3 linked regions of the Hoeflea algicola genome follow. The protein of the gene in region 2 binds, or shares a complex with, the protein of the main gene of each other region. Links are inferred from orthologs where the notes say so. Each region holds a gene or a part of one and is shown on either strand. Other genes may lie near its edges.

Region 1 (2,845 bases), 2.8 Mb from region 2 along the record:
ACAGCGGCAGCGTGGTGTTGATGCCGTCGACCACAAATTCATCCAGCGCGCGCCTCAGCCGCATCATGCATTCGACCCGGGTGCGCCCGTGCACGATCAGCTTGCCGATCAGGCTGTCGTAATAGGGTGGGATCTTGTAACCCTGATAGACGCCTGAATCGACCCGTACGCCCAGGCCGCCGGGTGTGTGGTAATGGGTGATCGTTCCCGGCGACGGCACGAACGTGTCCGGATCCTCGGCGTTGATGCGGCATTCGATGGCATGGCCGTGGAAGCGAATGTCGCTCTGGGTGACGGACATGCCTGCGCCGGAAGCGACCCGGATCTGCTCGTTGACCAGGTCGATGCCGGTGATCGCCTCGGTCACCGGGTGTTCGACCTGCAGCCGCGTGTTCATTTCGATGAAATAGAATTCCCCGTTTTCATAGAGAAACTCGATGGTGCCTGCGCCACGATATTTCAGCTTGCGCATCGCAGCGGCACAGATCTCGCCGATTTCCATGCGCTGGTCTTCGTTCAGCGAAGGCGAATTTGCTTCTTCCCAGACCTTCTGGTGGCGCCGCTGCAGCGAACAATCGCGTTCGCCCAGATGAATCGCGTTGCCTTCGCCATCGCCAAGAACCTGAATTTCGATATGACGCGGCTTGCCCAGGTATTTTTCCATGTACACGGCGTCATTGCCGAAGTTTGCCAGCGCTTCCGATCGGGCCGTCGACAGGGCTTCCGACAGCTCCTCGGCATTATGGGCCACTTTCATGCCCTTGCCGCCGCCGCCAGCTGTTGCCTTGATCAGCACCGGGTAACCGGTTTCCTCGGCAACCTTTATCGCCTGTTCTACGTCGAACACCTCGCCATCAGAGCCCGGCACGCAAGGGATGCCAAGCGACACAGCCGTTTTCTTGGCCGTGATCTTGTCTCCCATGAGGCGGATATGATCCGCAGTCGGGCCAATGAAGGTGATGCCGTGCGCATCGAGAATATCGGCGAATTTGGCGTTCTCCGACAAAAAGCCGTAGCCCGGGTGCACCGCATCGGCACCGGTGATCTCGCAGGCCGCGACAATCTGGTGGATATTGAGATAGCTGTCGCGCGAAGGCGGCGGCCCGATGCACACGCTTTCATCGGCCAGCCGTACATGCATGGCGTCCTGATCGGCCGTCGAATGCACAGCCACGGTCTGGATGCCCAGCTCCTTACATGCGCGCAGCACCCGCAGAGCGATTTCGCCACGGTTTGCGATGAGAACCTTGGAGAACATGGGCTGACTCACTTATTCGATCACGATCATCGGTTCGGCGAATTCCACCGGATCGCCATCGGCAACCAGAATCTGGATGACCTTGCCGGCGCGCGGTGAGGGAATCTGGTTCATGGTCTTCATCGCTTCGATGATCAGGATGGTCTGGCCTTCCTTGACCATCTGGCCAACCTCGACGAACGGCTTGGAGCCGGGCGCCGGCGACAGGTAGACCGAGCCGACCATCGGCGCCGTGATGGCGTTGGCTGATGGAGTCGCCGCAACCGGCGCCGCTTCAACAGGGGCCTGCTGAGGGGCGGTAACCTGCGGCTGGGCAATTGGAGCATGAATCGTCTGAGCCGTCCCGGCGCGGCTGACGCGCACCCGCAAGTCGTCCTGCTCGATTTCGATTTCGGTCAGATCGGTCTCGTTGAGAATATTGGCCAGATCCCGGATCAGATCCTGGTCGATCGACGGTTTTCTTGTTGCCATCGGACATTGCCTCTATTGTTGGTGCCGTGGACGGCGGCTTCAGCCGTCTCGTTGTTTGTTCGTCCCTTTACAGCCCCGTGCCGTCTGCTGACAAGCCCGCCAAGGGATCTGCGGCCGCGAAAATGGTTCCGATCCTGCAGCCAGCGTCGAGCCGCGCGGCCCCAGTCATACACCTTGACTCCAAGCCGGGGGAAGGCTTTTGACCCGCCCTCCGGATTGTCCACAAGCGATTGCGGGGCATTGCCTTGTGCAGGATAGGTTTCTGATCAGCAGACGGTGCTTTTGCAGGACCGCAGATTGGCGATCTTGTCAAGCAACGGCTCTGCGCCCACGGCGCCGAAAACCGCTTCGTCGCCAAGGATGAAGGACGGTGTGCCGGAAATGCCCAGCGCATCGGCGAGCTGGTACGATTGCCGGATCGACTGCTCGATTTCCGGGTCGTCCATGCCGGCCCGCAGCGTTGCCTCGTCGACCCCGAGACCCGCCGCCACATCAATCGCTTGGGCTTCAGTTGCCCGCACGTCGCCGCCTAGCAGTTTCAGGTGAAACGCCTCGTATTGCTCAGGCGCAATCTTGCGAAACGCCATGCTGACCCGGTGCGCTGCCACTGAATCCGGTCCCAGGATCGGGAATTCCTTGAGCACGAAGCGGACATTGTCATCCTGTTCGATGATGGTGACCATGTCTTGCATGGCGCGCTTGCAGAAACCGCAATTGTAATCGAAGAATTCGACCACGGTCACGTCGCCATTCGGGTTGCCAAGCGAGATGTCCTCGGCTGCGTTGAAGATCGCGTCGGTGTTGCCGGTGATCGCCGCCTGCGCAATATTGCGGCTTTCGGCTTCCTTTTTCAGGGCCAGAGCCTGCTGCACCTCTTCGAAGATTTCCGGATTGGCCAGCAGATAGTCGCGTACGATTTCGCCGATTTCCTGTTTTTCGGCATCGTCGAACGCAGCAGCCGGAAACGGAACGGCAGAAACGGTGCCAATCAGCAGCGCTGCCATCAGGGGGATGCGTTTGCGAAATGCCATGTCGGGTTTCCTCTTGTCAGTTCTAGCGGAGCGCTTTCTTGGAAAGCAGTTCTATTTTCCGATGGTTAAGATGTCATTGGCGCGA
Region 2 (7,636 bases):
CGCCCGGCGCCGGGGTTGTGGCCGCCGTCGATCCAGATTTCGAGCCCGTCCATGGCGTCCTGGGCAATCAGCCCCGGAGCCAGCCGTTCCAACCGTCCCGGCCAGGTGACATTGGTCAGCCCTGCGGCAATCGCCTGTTCATCTAGGACAAAGCCGGCCGCCTTCAACGCGCGGATCGCCGCCGCTGCATTGGCCTGCTGGTGCCGGCCGGCAAGTCTCGGTAGCGGCAGGTCGATGAGTTCCTCCTCATCCTGATAGACCAGCCGGCCGTTTTCCTCATGCGCGAAGAAATCCTGCCCAAACAGATTGAGCGGACAGCGAAGCCGTGCGGCGATACCGGTCAGCACCTCGCGCGCTGCCTCTTCCGGTTGTGCGCCGATCACCACCGGCACCGCGGGCTTGAGAATGCCGGCCTTTTCAGCGGCGATCAGTTCCACCCGGTCGCCCAGATAGGCCTGGTGATCGAGCGAAATCGACATGATCACCGCCACTGCCGGCCGTTCGATCACATTGGTGGCGTCAAACCGGCCGCCGAGGCCCACCTCGATGATGGCGGCATCCGCAGGGTGTTCGGAAAACAGCACGAACATCACCGCCGTCAGGATCTCGAACACGGTGATCATTTCGCCCTGATTGGCGACTGCCACCCGCCGCACCGCATCGGCCAGTACTTCGTCATCGGCAAGCCGGCCGCCACCCTCTGCGCCGAGGCGAAACCGCTCGTGCCAGTTGACCAAGTGTGGCGAGGTATGGACATGCACCTTCAGCCCCTGCGCCTCCAGGATTGCCCGGCAGAATGCGCTGGTTGAACCCTTGCCGTTGGTGCCGGCAATGTGGATGATCGGTGGCAGCCTGTGGTGCGGATTGCCGAGCCGCTCGAGCAGCCGCGTGATCCGCCCGAGCGACAGGTCGAAGCCCTTCGGATGCAGCGCCAGCAGTGCGTTGATTTCCCGTTCGGCCGCCGACGTCACCGGTTCTCGTGTTGTCATTGTGGCGTATTCCTGTTGCCGCCGCCTTTGAGCGTCAGCCCTATTGTGCGGCTTCCGCAGGTTCGTCGGCGGCGATCTCGGCTGTTGCCGCTTCGTCGTCCGGTTGAGCGGGAAGTTCCACCGGTGCGGGAGCGTCCATCTTCAGGAAAATCCGCAGCAGCCGTGAAATCATTTCCGGCAGGTCGTGACGGTGCACCACCATGTCGATCATGCCGTGGTCGAGCAGGTATTCCGACGTCTGGAAGCCTTCGGGCAGCTTTTCACGAATGGTCTGTTCGATCACCCGTTTGCCGGCAAAGCAGATTTCCGCGCCGGGTTCGGCCAGATGCACGTCGCCGAGCATCGCATAGGAGGCTGAAACGCCGCCGGTGGTCGGGTTGGTCAGCACCACGATATAGGGCAGCCCGGCTTCCTTGAGCATCTCCACCGCCACCGTGGTGCGCGGCAATTGCATCAGCGACAGGATGCCTTCCTGCATCCGCGCGCCGCCCGAGGCCGGGAACATCACCAAGGGGCAGTTGCGGGCTATGGCTGCTTCGAACGCCTGGATGATGGCTTCGCCGGCGGCGATGCCGAGCGAACCGCCCATGAAGGCAAAATCATGCACGCAGGCGACGATATCGACCCCGCGCACCGCGCCATGGGCGGCAACCACTGAATCCTCGAGCCCGGTCTTGGTGCGGCTGTCTTTCAGACGGTCGGCATATTTCTTCGAATCCCGGAATTTCAGCGGATCCTGCGGCACTTTCGGTGATGGCAGTACCTCGTATTGGCTGCCGCCAAAAATGTGTCTCAGCCGCGCTTCGGCCGACATTTTCATGTGGTAGCCGGAGGCGGGAATGACGAAATGGTTTTCTTCCAGATCGCTGTGAAACACCATTTCCCCGGTTTCGGGGCACTTGATCCACAGATTCTCCGGCACCTCGCGGCGGCCGAGCATCGAGTTGATCTTTGGCCTGACGTAATTTGTGATCCAGTTCACGGGGTCATCTCCGAATTCTCCACCAATGTGGGGGTGCTATTGCGCCGGCGCAAGACGTGCGGCACGCACGCCGGTCGCCAGTCCGCGGACCATGGTGGCGACGCTTTCGACGGTATCGGCGGTGGCCGCACCGTTGGCGTCAAGTGTGTTGGCGATCTGGTTGACGATGGCAGTGCCGACCACCACGCCATCAGCCGACTGGCCGATGACACGTGCCTGCTCGGCGGTTTTGACGCCGAAACCGACACAGACCGGCAGGTCGGTATGGCTCTTGATCCGTTCGACCGCAAGGTTGACTTTGGACGTATCGGCGATCGCCGATCCGGTGATCCCGGTCATCGAGACATAATAGACAAAGCCCGAGGTGTTGCTCAGCACCCGTGGCAACCGCTTGTCATCGGTGGTTGGTGTCGCCAGCCGGATGAAGTTGAGCCCGGCCTTGAGCGCCGGCAGGCACAGTTCCTCGTCCATTTCCGGCGGCAGGTCGACCACGATAAGCCCGTCGATACCGGCCTCACGTGCATCAACCAGGAATTTCTCGACGCCATAGATATAGATCGGGTTGTAATAGCCCATCAGCACGATTGGCGTTTCGTTGTCGGTCTTGCGGAAATCGCGCGCCAGATCCAGCGTCCGCTTCAGTGACTGCCCGGCCTTGAGCGCCCGCTGTCCGGCCATCTGGATTGCCGGCCCGTCGGCCATCGGGTCGGAGAACGGCATCCCCAGCTCGATCACATCGGAGCCCGCACCCGGCAGCGCCTGCATAATCTTCAGCGATGTGTCGTAATCCGGATCTCCGCCCATGAAATAGGTCACCAGCGCCGGCCGATCCTCGGCCTTGAGTTTTTCAAAACGGGTGTCGATGCGAGTGGTCATTCAGCTTGTCCGATCTTGGGGTGGTCGAAGCGCGCGCCGTCATTCCAGGCGTTGACGTCGTTGCCGTGCCGCGGAATGCCGCCCGCGTCCTTGAGCATACGGGCCATATGCATCAGGTTCCAGGTCATGAAGGTGGTGTTGCGCTTGGTAAAGTCGTTGTCATAGCCGGCGCCATCGTCGCCATAGGACTTGCCCGGCCCGACTTCACCGATCCAGCCGCAATCGGCCTGCGGCGGAATCGTGTAGCCGACATGCTGCATGGCATACAGGCAGGTCATCGAGGCATGCTTGACGCCGTCCTCGTTGCCGGTGATCACGCAGCCGCCGGTCTTGCCGTAATAGATATACTGGCCGCGGTCATTACGCTGGCCGGAATGGGCATAGAGCCGTTCGATGATCACCCGGCACAGCGAGGATTCCTCGCCCAGCCACAACGGTGTGCCGACCACCAGAATGTCGGCATCGCGCACTTTCGGCCAGAAAATCTCCGGCCAGTCGTCGCGGTCAGCTCCGTGCTCGCGCATGTCGGGCTGCACGCCGAAAGCGATATGATGGTCCGCGGCACGCAAATAGTCGACCTGCACGCCATTGGTTTGCATGATCGCCATCGAATTGCGCATCAGCCGTTCGGTGTGGCTTTCGCCCTGCGCGGTGCTCTTCAGCGTGGTGTTGATGAAAAGTGCCTTCAGATCGGAATATTCAACCATGCTCAGAGCTCCATTCCGAGGATCTTGCCGACGGTGAAGATGTCCTTGTCGCCGCGGCCGCACAGATTCATGACGATGATCTGATCCTTGCCCATTTTCGGAGCGCGCTTGATCACCTCGGCCAGCGCGTGCGCGGGCTCCAGTGCTGGGATGATGCCTTCAAGCCGGGTCAACAGCTGAAACGCTTCAAGCGCCTCGGTATCCATGATCGGCACATAATCGACCCGGCCGGCTTCCTTCAGCCATGAATGCTCGGGCCCGATGCCGGGATAATCGAGGCCGGCCGAGATCGAGTGGCCTTCCTTGATCTGGCCGTCGCCATCCTGCAGCAGATAGGTGCGGTTGCCATGCAGCACGCCTGGTGAGCCGAGGGTAAGCGAGGCGCAATGTTCTTCGCCGTTCAGCCCCTTGCCGCCAGCCTCGACGCCGACAATCTGCACATCCTTGTCGTCAAGGAACGGGTGAAACAGGCCGATCGCGTTGGAGCCGCCGCCGACAGCTGCAACCAGCATGTCCGGCAACCGGCCTTCGGCAGACATCATCTGTTCACGGGTTTCCTCGCCGATCACCGACTGGAAGGTGCGCACCATTTCCGGATAGGGGTGCGGGCCCGCCGCGGTGCCGATCAGGTAATAGGTGTCGTCGACATTGGTGACCCAGTCGCGAAGCGCCTCGTTCATCGAATCTTTCAGCGTGCCATGGCCGGATGTAACCGAATGGACCTTGGCGCCAAGCAGTTTCATCCGGAACACGTTGGGCGCCTGCCGCTGTACATCGGTGGCGCCCATATAGACTTCGCACGGATAGCCGAAACGTGCCGCCACAGTGGCTGTGGCGACACCGTGCTGGCCGGCGCCGGTTTCGGCGATGATCCGAGTCTTGCCCATGCGTTTGGCCAACAGGATCTGGCCGATGCAATTGTTGATCTTGTGCGAGCCGGTGTGGTTGAGCTCGTCGCGCTTGAAATAGATCTTGGCGCCGCCCAGATGCTCGGTCAGCCGCTCGGCAAAATACAGCGGCGAGGGCCGTCCGACATAATGGGAGTTGAGATAGTCGAGCTCGGCGCGGAAGGCCGGGTCAGCTTTTGCCTTGGCCCATTCCTCTTCCAGTTCGAGGATCAGCGGCATCAGTGTTTCGGCAACGAAACGACCGCCAAAAATACCGAACATGCCCTGTTCATCAGGGCCGGTGCGGAATGAATTCGGGGTGGTTGGCTGGTTCACTTCACGTACTCCTGAGACCGAATTTTGTCCGCATCGCGAACCGCCTGGACGAAGCCGTCCATCATAGAGAGATCCTTGATGCCCGGTGCGCTTTCAACGCCCGACGAAACATCGACGCCCGGCGCGCCGCTGATCGCCAGCGCCTCGCCAATATTGTCTTTTGTCAGCCCACCGGAAAGCATGTAACTAGCGGCCTCGTCAAGCTTGGCAAGCAGACGCCAGTCGAAGCTGACGCCGTTGCCGCCGGGCAGATCGGATCCCTTCGGCGGCTTGGCGTCGAATAAAAACCGGTCGGCAATGCCCTGGTAGGGAGCGATCCGCGCAAGGTCTGCGGCCTCGCGGATGGCAAATGCCTTCATCACCGGCAGGCCGAACCGCGCTTTCAGTTCCGCGGCGCGCTCGGGGCTTTCGCCACCATGCAGTTGCAGCCAGTCGGGCTTCATTTGCGCGACGATCTCGTCAAGGCCGGAATCGTCCATGTCGACTGTGACCGCGACCGTTTTCAGGCCCCGGCGCCGTGCCTGCTGGGCAAGGCCGGCGGCGGTGGAGACGGTGACATGGCGCGGGCTCTTTTCGAAGAAAATGAAACCCGCCATATCAGCGCCCAATTCGGCCGCGCGATCCACCGCTTCGGGCGTGCTCAGGCCGCAAATCTTGATCATCGCTTTCATGCGGCTGAACTCGCACAAAACCATGGCGGAGTCGAGACGGGCATGCATCAAAGCCGCGACCAAGACCGCTCCGGCAACGGAAACATTCAGCCTGCAAAACTGCCGCCGGATTAGAACTTCACCGCAAACAGGCGCGAACCATTCTGCTTGAGCCAGCGCTTGCCCTCATCGGTGCGCGGGCAGAGCCTTTTGCAGGTCGCCCAGAAATTGGGTCCGTGGTTCATTTCCGCCAGATGCGCCACCTCGTGGGCGGCCAGATAATCGATGACGAAGTCCGGCGCCATGGCGATCCGCCAGGAAAACGACAGGTTGCCCTCCGACGTGCACGATCCCCAGCGGCTCTTGGTATCCTTGTAGGAAATCGACCGCACCTTCTTGCCAAGATCTGCCGCATGGCCGGCCACCAGAACCTCGAGCTCGGCCCGTGCCACCCGCTTGAGGTGATCCGACACACGCCGGCCGGCATGTTCCGGGTTGCCCGAAACCAGCAGTACCGGCTCGCCGTCGATCTCGGTTACTTCTGCCAGCCCGCGCAATTTGCCTGTCATTTCGATCCGGTGCACGACCCCGCGAATGGTGATCTTGCCGATCTCGGCGAGCGGTCCGGTATCAGGAACCCGGGCAAGCCGCGTCATCAGCCAGCCGTGATGGCGGGTCAGGAACGCGTCAATCTCGGGGCTTGGCAAACCGGGCGGAATGGTCAGCTTCAAGGCATGCCCGCCGGGCTCTATCCGCAGTGTCATGCGGGTGGCGCGGGCGTGTTCACGGATCGTCAGCGGTAACTCACGGCCATTGACGCTCACGGCTTGTGGCCGTGGCGCGGGCGATCTGCGGGTGGGGCGGCCTAATCCGAACATGGTTTCTCATAACCGATTCGAGCGTTTTGAGAGCGACAATTAGCACGGCAAAGCGTCCGGGCTGCAGCAGCCACGGCTTGCATGATAGTGTACCGGCCAAATAGCATTGAATCAAAAAGGGCGGCGCGATGGGCGCCGCCCTCCAGGGAGGTCATGTTGCGGCCGTTCAGCCGTCGATTTCAGGGACCGAGCGGCCCTTCTTGGCCTTGTTCTGGCTGGCCTTGCGGTCGGCCATGAACTGCTCGAACTCGGTGCGGTCACGGGCCATGCGAAGGTCGCGCATGTGCTGGTCGAATTCCTGGCGCATTTCATCGAGCTTCTTGCGTTCTTCATCAAGCCGCGCCATCTCGGCGTCGCGCCATTCGTCAAAAGCCACGTTGCCGGTGCTCGTGCGCGGCGCATGGGTGCTCCTGCGGAACGAGCAGGCGAAGCCGTCTGCGGCGCGGTTGACATCGGACTTGAACGTATCAAGCCGGTCACCAAACAGGATGTAAGCCAGCATGGCCAGACCCAGCGGCCAGAAAACCATGAACCCCAGGATCATCAGGGCGATGGTTGCCGGCGTCCACGCCGGGCGGATCATTGCGGTCTGTGTCATCGGTGAAAACCTCATCATTTGAAGGAAAGCGGGGGCGTTTTCCTGTGTAAATGATGTGGTATGGGTCGACCGCCGATTCAAGAAAATGCCCGCAGTAATCCGATAACCTGTTGGTATAAAACAAGATTATCGGATAACTAAAATGCGGTTGATTTTCATTTTCAGTGGCTGCGGCCACCCTTGACGAGCTTCGGCGCAGTCTTCGAACTACGGTCCGCACGGGCGTTGGCGCGGGCGAATTCGATGATTCGCGGGGCGATCTCGGCACGGAAGCGCGAGCCGTTGAACACGCCGTAATGACCGACCTTCGGCTGCACGTAATGCTGCCGCATGGCGTCGGGAATGTTGGGGCAGATGGTCTGTGCCGCTTCGGTCTGGCCAAGTCCGGAAATATCGTCGTTCTCGCCTTCGACCGTCTGCAGCGCTACCGAACGGATCGCCGTAGTGTCGATCTTGCGACCGCGGTGCATCATTTCGCCCTTGGGCAGCGAATGCTTGATGAACACCGTATCGACGGTCTGTAGATAGAATTCGGCGGTCAGATCCATCACCGCGAGATATTCGTCGTAAAAATCGCGATGCCGCTCGGCCGAATCGCCGTCATCCTTGACCAGGTGCAGGTAGAAATCCTTCTGCGCGATCATGTGGCGGTCAAGATTCATGGTCATGAAGCCCGACAATTGCAGGAACCCCGGATAAACCGAGCGGGTAAAGGCCGGCAGCGGCCACGGGA
Region 3 (2,883 bases), 2.8 Mb from region 2 along the record:
GACTCCTATAGGTGGATGTTCCTTCACCCTGACAACGCATTGTGGCTTTGCTTGGTTCCCTTCAGGCAATCTGCACGCAGAGTTCGACAAGCGCTGGGCTGCTCAGCGACGCGTAGCGGCGGTCGGTGGGGCATCAGCCATCGTGTAAATAAGGGAGTATTTTATGCAGGGTCGGAAAAGGCGATGTTGTCGCCCTCAAGCGCTGCGGCAAGCAGATCGGCATATTCTTGGCGCGGGATATCGATCGCGCCGAACCGCTTGAGGTGCTCTGTGGTGAACTGGGTATCAAGCAGGATGAAACCGCGCGCACGCAGCCTCTCGACCAGATGCACGAGACAGATCTTCGAGGCGTCGGTGGCGCGGGTGAACATGCTTTCGCCGAAGAAGGCGCGCCTGAGCGAGACACCATAGAGCCCGCCAACTAATTTTCCATTCAGCCAGGCTTCCACCGAATGGGCATGACCGAGCCGGTGCAGGCTGCTGTAAAGTTCTGAGATGGTGGAATTTATCCAGGTCGATGGCCGATTGTCGGCGTAAGCCGCGCACGCTGCCAGCACGCCGTCGAAATCCGTGTCAAATCGGATCTGATAGGGGGCCTGACGTACCGTCCGGGCCAACCGCCGCGGCACATGAAACTTGTCCAGGGGCAGCACGCCGCGGATTTCCGGCTCGACCCAGAAAAGTTCAGGATCATCTGCCGAATCGGCCATCGGGAACAGCCCCGAGGCATAGGCCTGCAACAGCAGGTCGGGCGTGATCGGCGGATACGAACTGCGTGCCATACCTCAGGTGCCCCGCGCCGCGGACCTGCCCGCGATCCTATTTACCGGCTTTGGCCGCAGCCTTGGCGGCAAGAAACTTTTCCAGCCAGTGAATGTCGTAGTCACCATTGGCGATGTCCGGATTGGCAAGAAGATCGCGAAACAGCGGCAGCGTGGTGTTGATGCCGTCGACCACAAATTCATCCAGCGCGCGCCTCAGCCGCATCATGCATTCGACCCGGGTGCGCCCGTGCACGATCAGCTTGCCGATCAGGCTGTCGTAATAGGGTGGGATCTTGTAACCCTGATAGACGCCTGAATCGACCCGTACGCCCAGGCCGCCGGGTGTGTGGTAATGGGTGATCGTTCCCGGCGACGGCACGAACGTGTCCGGATCCTCGGCGTTGATGCGGCATTCGATGGCATGGCCGTGGAAGCGAATGTCGCTCTGGGTGACGGACATGCCTGCGCCGGAAGCGACCCGGATCTGCTCGTTGACCAGGTCGATGCCGGTGATCGCCTCGGTCACCGGGTGTTCGACCTGCAGCCGCGTGTTCATTTCGATGAAATAGAATTCCCCGTTTTCATAGAGAAACTCGATGGTGCCTGCGCCACGATATTTCAGCTTGCGCATCGCAGCGGCACAGATCTCGCCGATTTCCATGCGCTGGTCTTCGTTCAGCGAAGGCGAATTTGCTTCTTCCCAGACCTTCTGGTGGCGCCGCTGCAGCGAACAATCGCGTTCGCCCAGATGAATCGCGTTGCCTTCGCCATCGCCAAGAACCTGAATTTCGATATGACGCGGCTTGCCCAGGTATTTTTCCATGTACACGGCGTCATTGCCGAAGTTTGCCAGCGCTTCCGATCGGGCCGTCGACAGGGCTTCCGACAGCTCCTCGGCATTATGGGCCACTTTCATGCCCTTGCCGCCGCCGCCAGCTGTTGCCTTGATCAGCACCGGGTAACCGGTTTCCTCGGCAACCTTTATCGCCTGTTCTACGTCGAACACCTCGCCATCAGAGCCCGGCACGCAAGGGATGCCAAGCGACACAGCCGTTTTCTTGGCCGTGATCTTGTCTCCCATGAGGCGGATATGATCCGCAGTCGGGCCAATGAAGGTGATGCCGTGCGCATCGAGAATATCGGCGAATTTGGCGTTCTCCGACAAAAAGCCGTAGCCCGGGTGCACCGCATCGGCACCGGTGATCTCGCAGGCCGCGACAATCTGGTGGATATTGAGATAGCTGTCGCGCGAAGGCGGCGGCCCGATGCACACGCTTTCATCGGCCAGCCGTACATGCATGGCGTCCTGATCGGCCGTCGAATGCACAGCCACGGTCTGGATGCCCAGCTCCTTACATGCGCGCAGCACCCGCAGAGCGATTTCGCCACGGTTTGCGATGAGAACCTTGGAGAACATGGGCTGACTCACTTATTCGATCACGATCATCGGTTCGGCGAATTCCACCGGATCGCCATCGGCAACCAGAATCTGGATGACCTTGCCGGCGCGCGGTGAGGGAATCTGGTTCATGGTCTTCATCGCTTCGATGATCAGGATGGTCTGGCCTTCCTTGACCATCTGGCCAACCTCGACGAACGGCTTGGAGCCGGGCGCCGGCGACAGGTAGACCGAGCCGACCATCGGCGCCGTGATGGCGTTGGCTGATGGAGTCGCCGCAACCGGCGCCGCTTCAACAGGGGCCTGCTGAGGGGCGGTAACCTGCGGCTGGGCAATTGGAGCATGAATCGTCTGAGCCGTCCCGGCGCGGCTGACGCGCACCCGCAAGTCGTCCTGCTCGATTTCGATTTCGGTCAGATCGGTCTCGTTGAGAATATTGGCCAGATCCCGGATCAGATCCTGGTCGATCGACGGTTTTCTTGTTGCCATCGGACATTGCCTCTATTGTTGGTGCCGTGGACGGCGGCTTCAGCCGTCTCGTTGTTTGTTCGTCCCTTTACAGCCCCGTGCCGTCTGCTGACAAGCCCGCCAAGGGATCTGCGGCCGCGAAAATGGTTCCGATCCTGCAGCCAGCGTCGAGCCGCGCGGCCCCAGTCATACACCTTGACTCCAAGCCGGGGGAAGGCTTTTGACCCGCCCTCCGGATTGTCCACAAGCGAT

Evidence for each region.
Region 1: the proteins of accD (region 2) and accB are in contact, whole or in part, in a solved structure (PDB 8UXZ), measured with the Escherichia coli proteins. The link is inferred for Hoeflea algicola from one-to-one orthologs.
Region 3: the proteins of accD (region 2) and accC are in contact, whole or in part, in a solved structure (PDB 8UXZ), measured with the Escherichia coli proteins. The link is inferred for Hoeflea algicola from one-to-one orthologs.

The regions. Positions count from the first base shown.
Region 1 is NZ_JAOVZR010000001.1:428,789-431,633, forward strand. It holds accB (acetyl-CoA carboxylase biotin carboxyl carrier protein), read right to left. Parts: upstream 1,730-2,845; coding sequence 1,271-1,729; downstream 1-1,270. Other genes in the region: accC (acetyl-CoA carboxylase biotin carboxylase subunit), read right to left, coding at 1-1,258; OEG84_RS02190 (DsbA family protein), read right to left, coding at 1,996-2,760; OEG84_RS02195 (M48 family metalloprotease), read right to left, coding at 2,812-2,845. UniProt on the Escherichia coli protein: This protein is a component of the acetyl coenzyme A carboxylase complex; first, biotin carboxylase catalyzes the carboxylation of the carrier protein and then the transcarboxylase transfers the carboxyl group to form malonyl-CoA.
Region 2 is NZ_JAOVZR010000001.1:3,184,609-3,192,244, forward strand. Bases 1-2,878 are described here. They hold accD (acetyl-CoA carboxylase, carboxyltransferase subunit beta), read right to left. Parts: upstream 1,972-2,878; coding sequence 1,030-1,971; downstream 1-1,029. Other genes in these bases: OEG84_RS15640 (bifunctional folylpolyglutamate synthase/dihydrofolate synthase), read right to left, coding at 1-989; trpA (tryptophan synthase subunit alpha), read right to left, coding at 2,008-2,847; OEG84_RS15655 (flavodoxin family protein), read right to left, coding at 2,844-2,878. In the rest of the region: more of OEG84_RS15655, read right to left, coding at 2,879-3,554; trpB (tryptophan synthase subunit beta), read right to left, coding at 3,557-4,777; OEG84_RS15665 (phosphoribosylanthranilate isomerase), read right to left, coding at 4,774-5,448; OEG84_RS15670 (M48 family metallopeptidase), read right to left, coding at 5,559-6,305; OEG84_RS15675 (DUF2852 domain-containing protein), read right to left, coding at 6,472-6,903; OEG84_RS15680 (polyhydroxyalkanoate depolymerase), read right to left, coding at 7,065-7,636.
Region 3 is NZ_JAOVZR010000001.1:427,866-430,748, forward strand. It holds accC (acetyl-CoA carboxylase biotin carboxylase subunit), read right to left. Parts: upstream 2,182-2,883; coding sequence 820-2,181; downstream 1-819. Other genes in the region: aat (leucyl/phenylalanyl-tRNA--protein transferase), read right to left, coding at 162-782; accB (acetyl-CoA carboxylase biotin carboxyl carrier protein), read right to left, coding at 2,194-2,652. UniProt on the Escherichia coli protein: This protein is a component of the acetyl coenzyme A carboxylase complex; first, biotin carboxylase catalyzes the carboxylation of the carrier protein and then the transcarboxylase transfers the carboxyl group to form malonyl-CoA.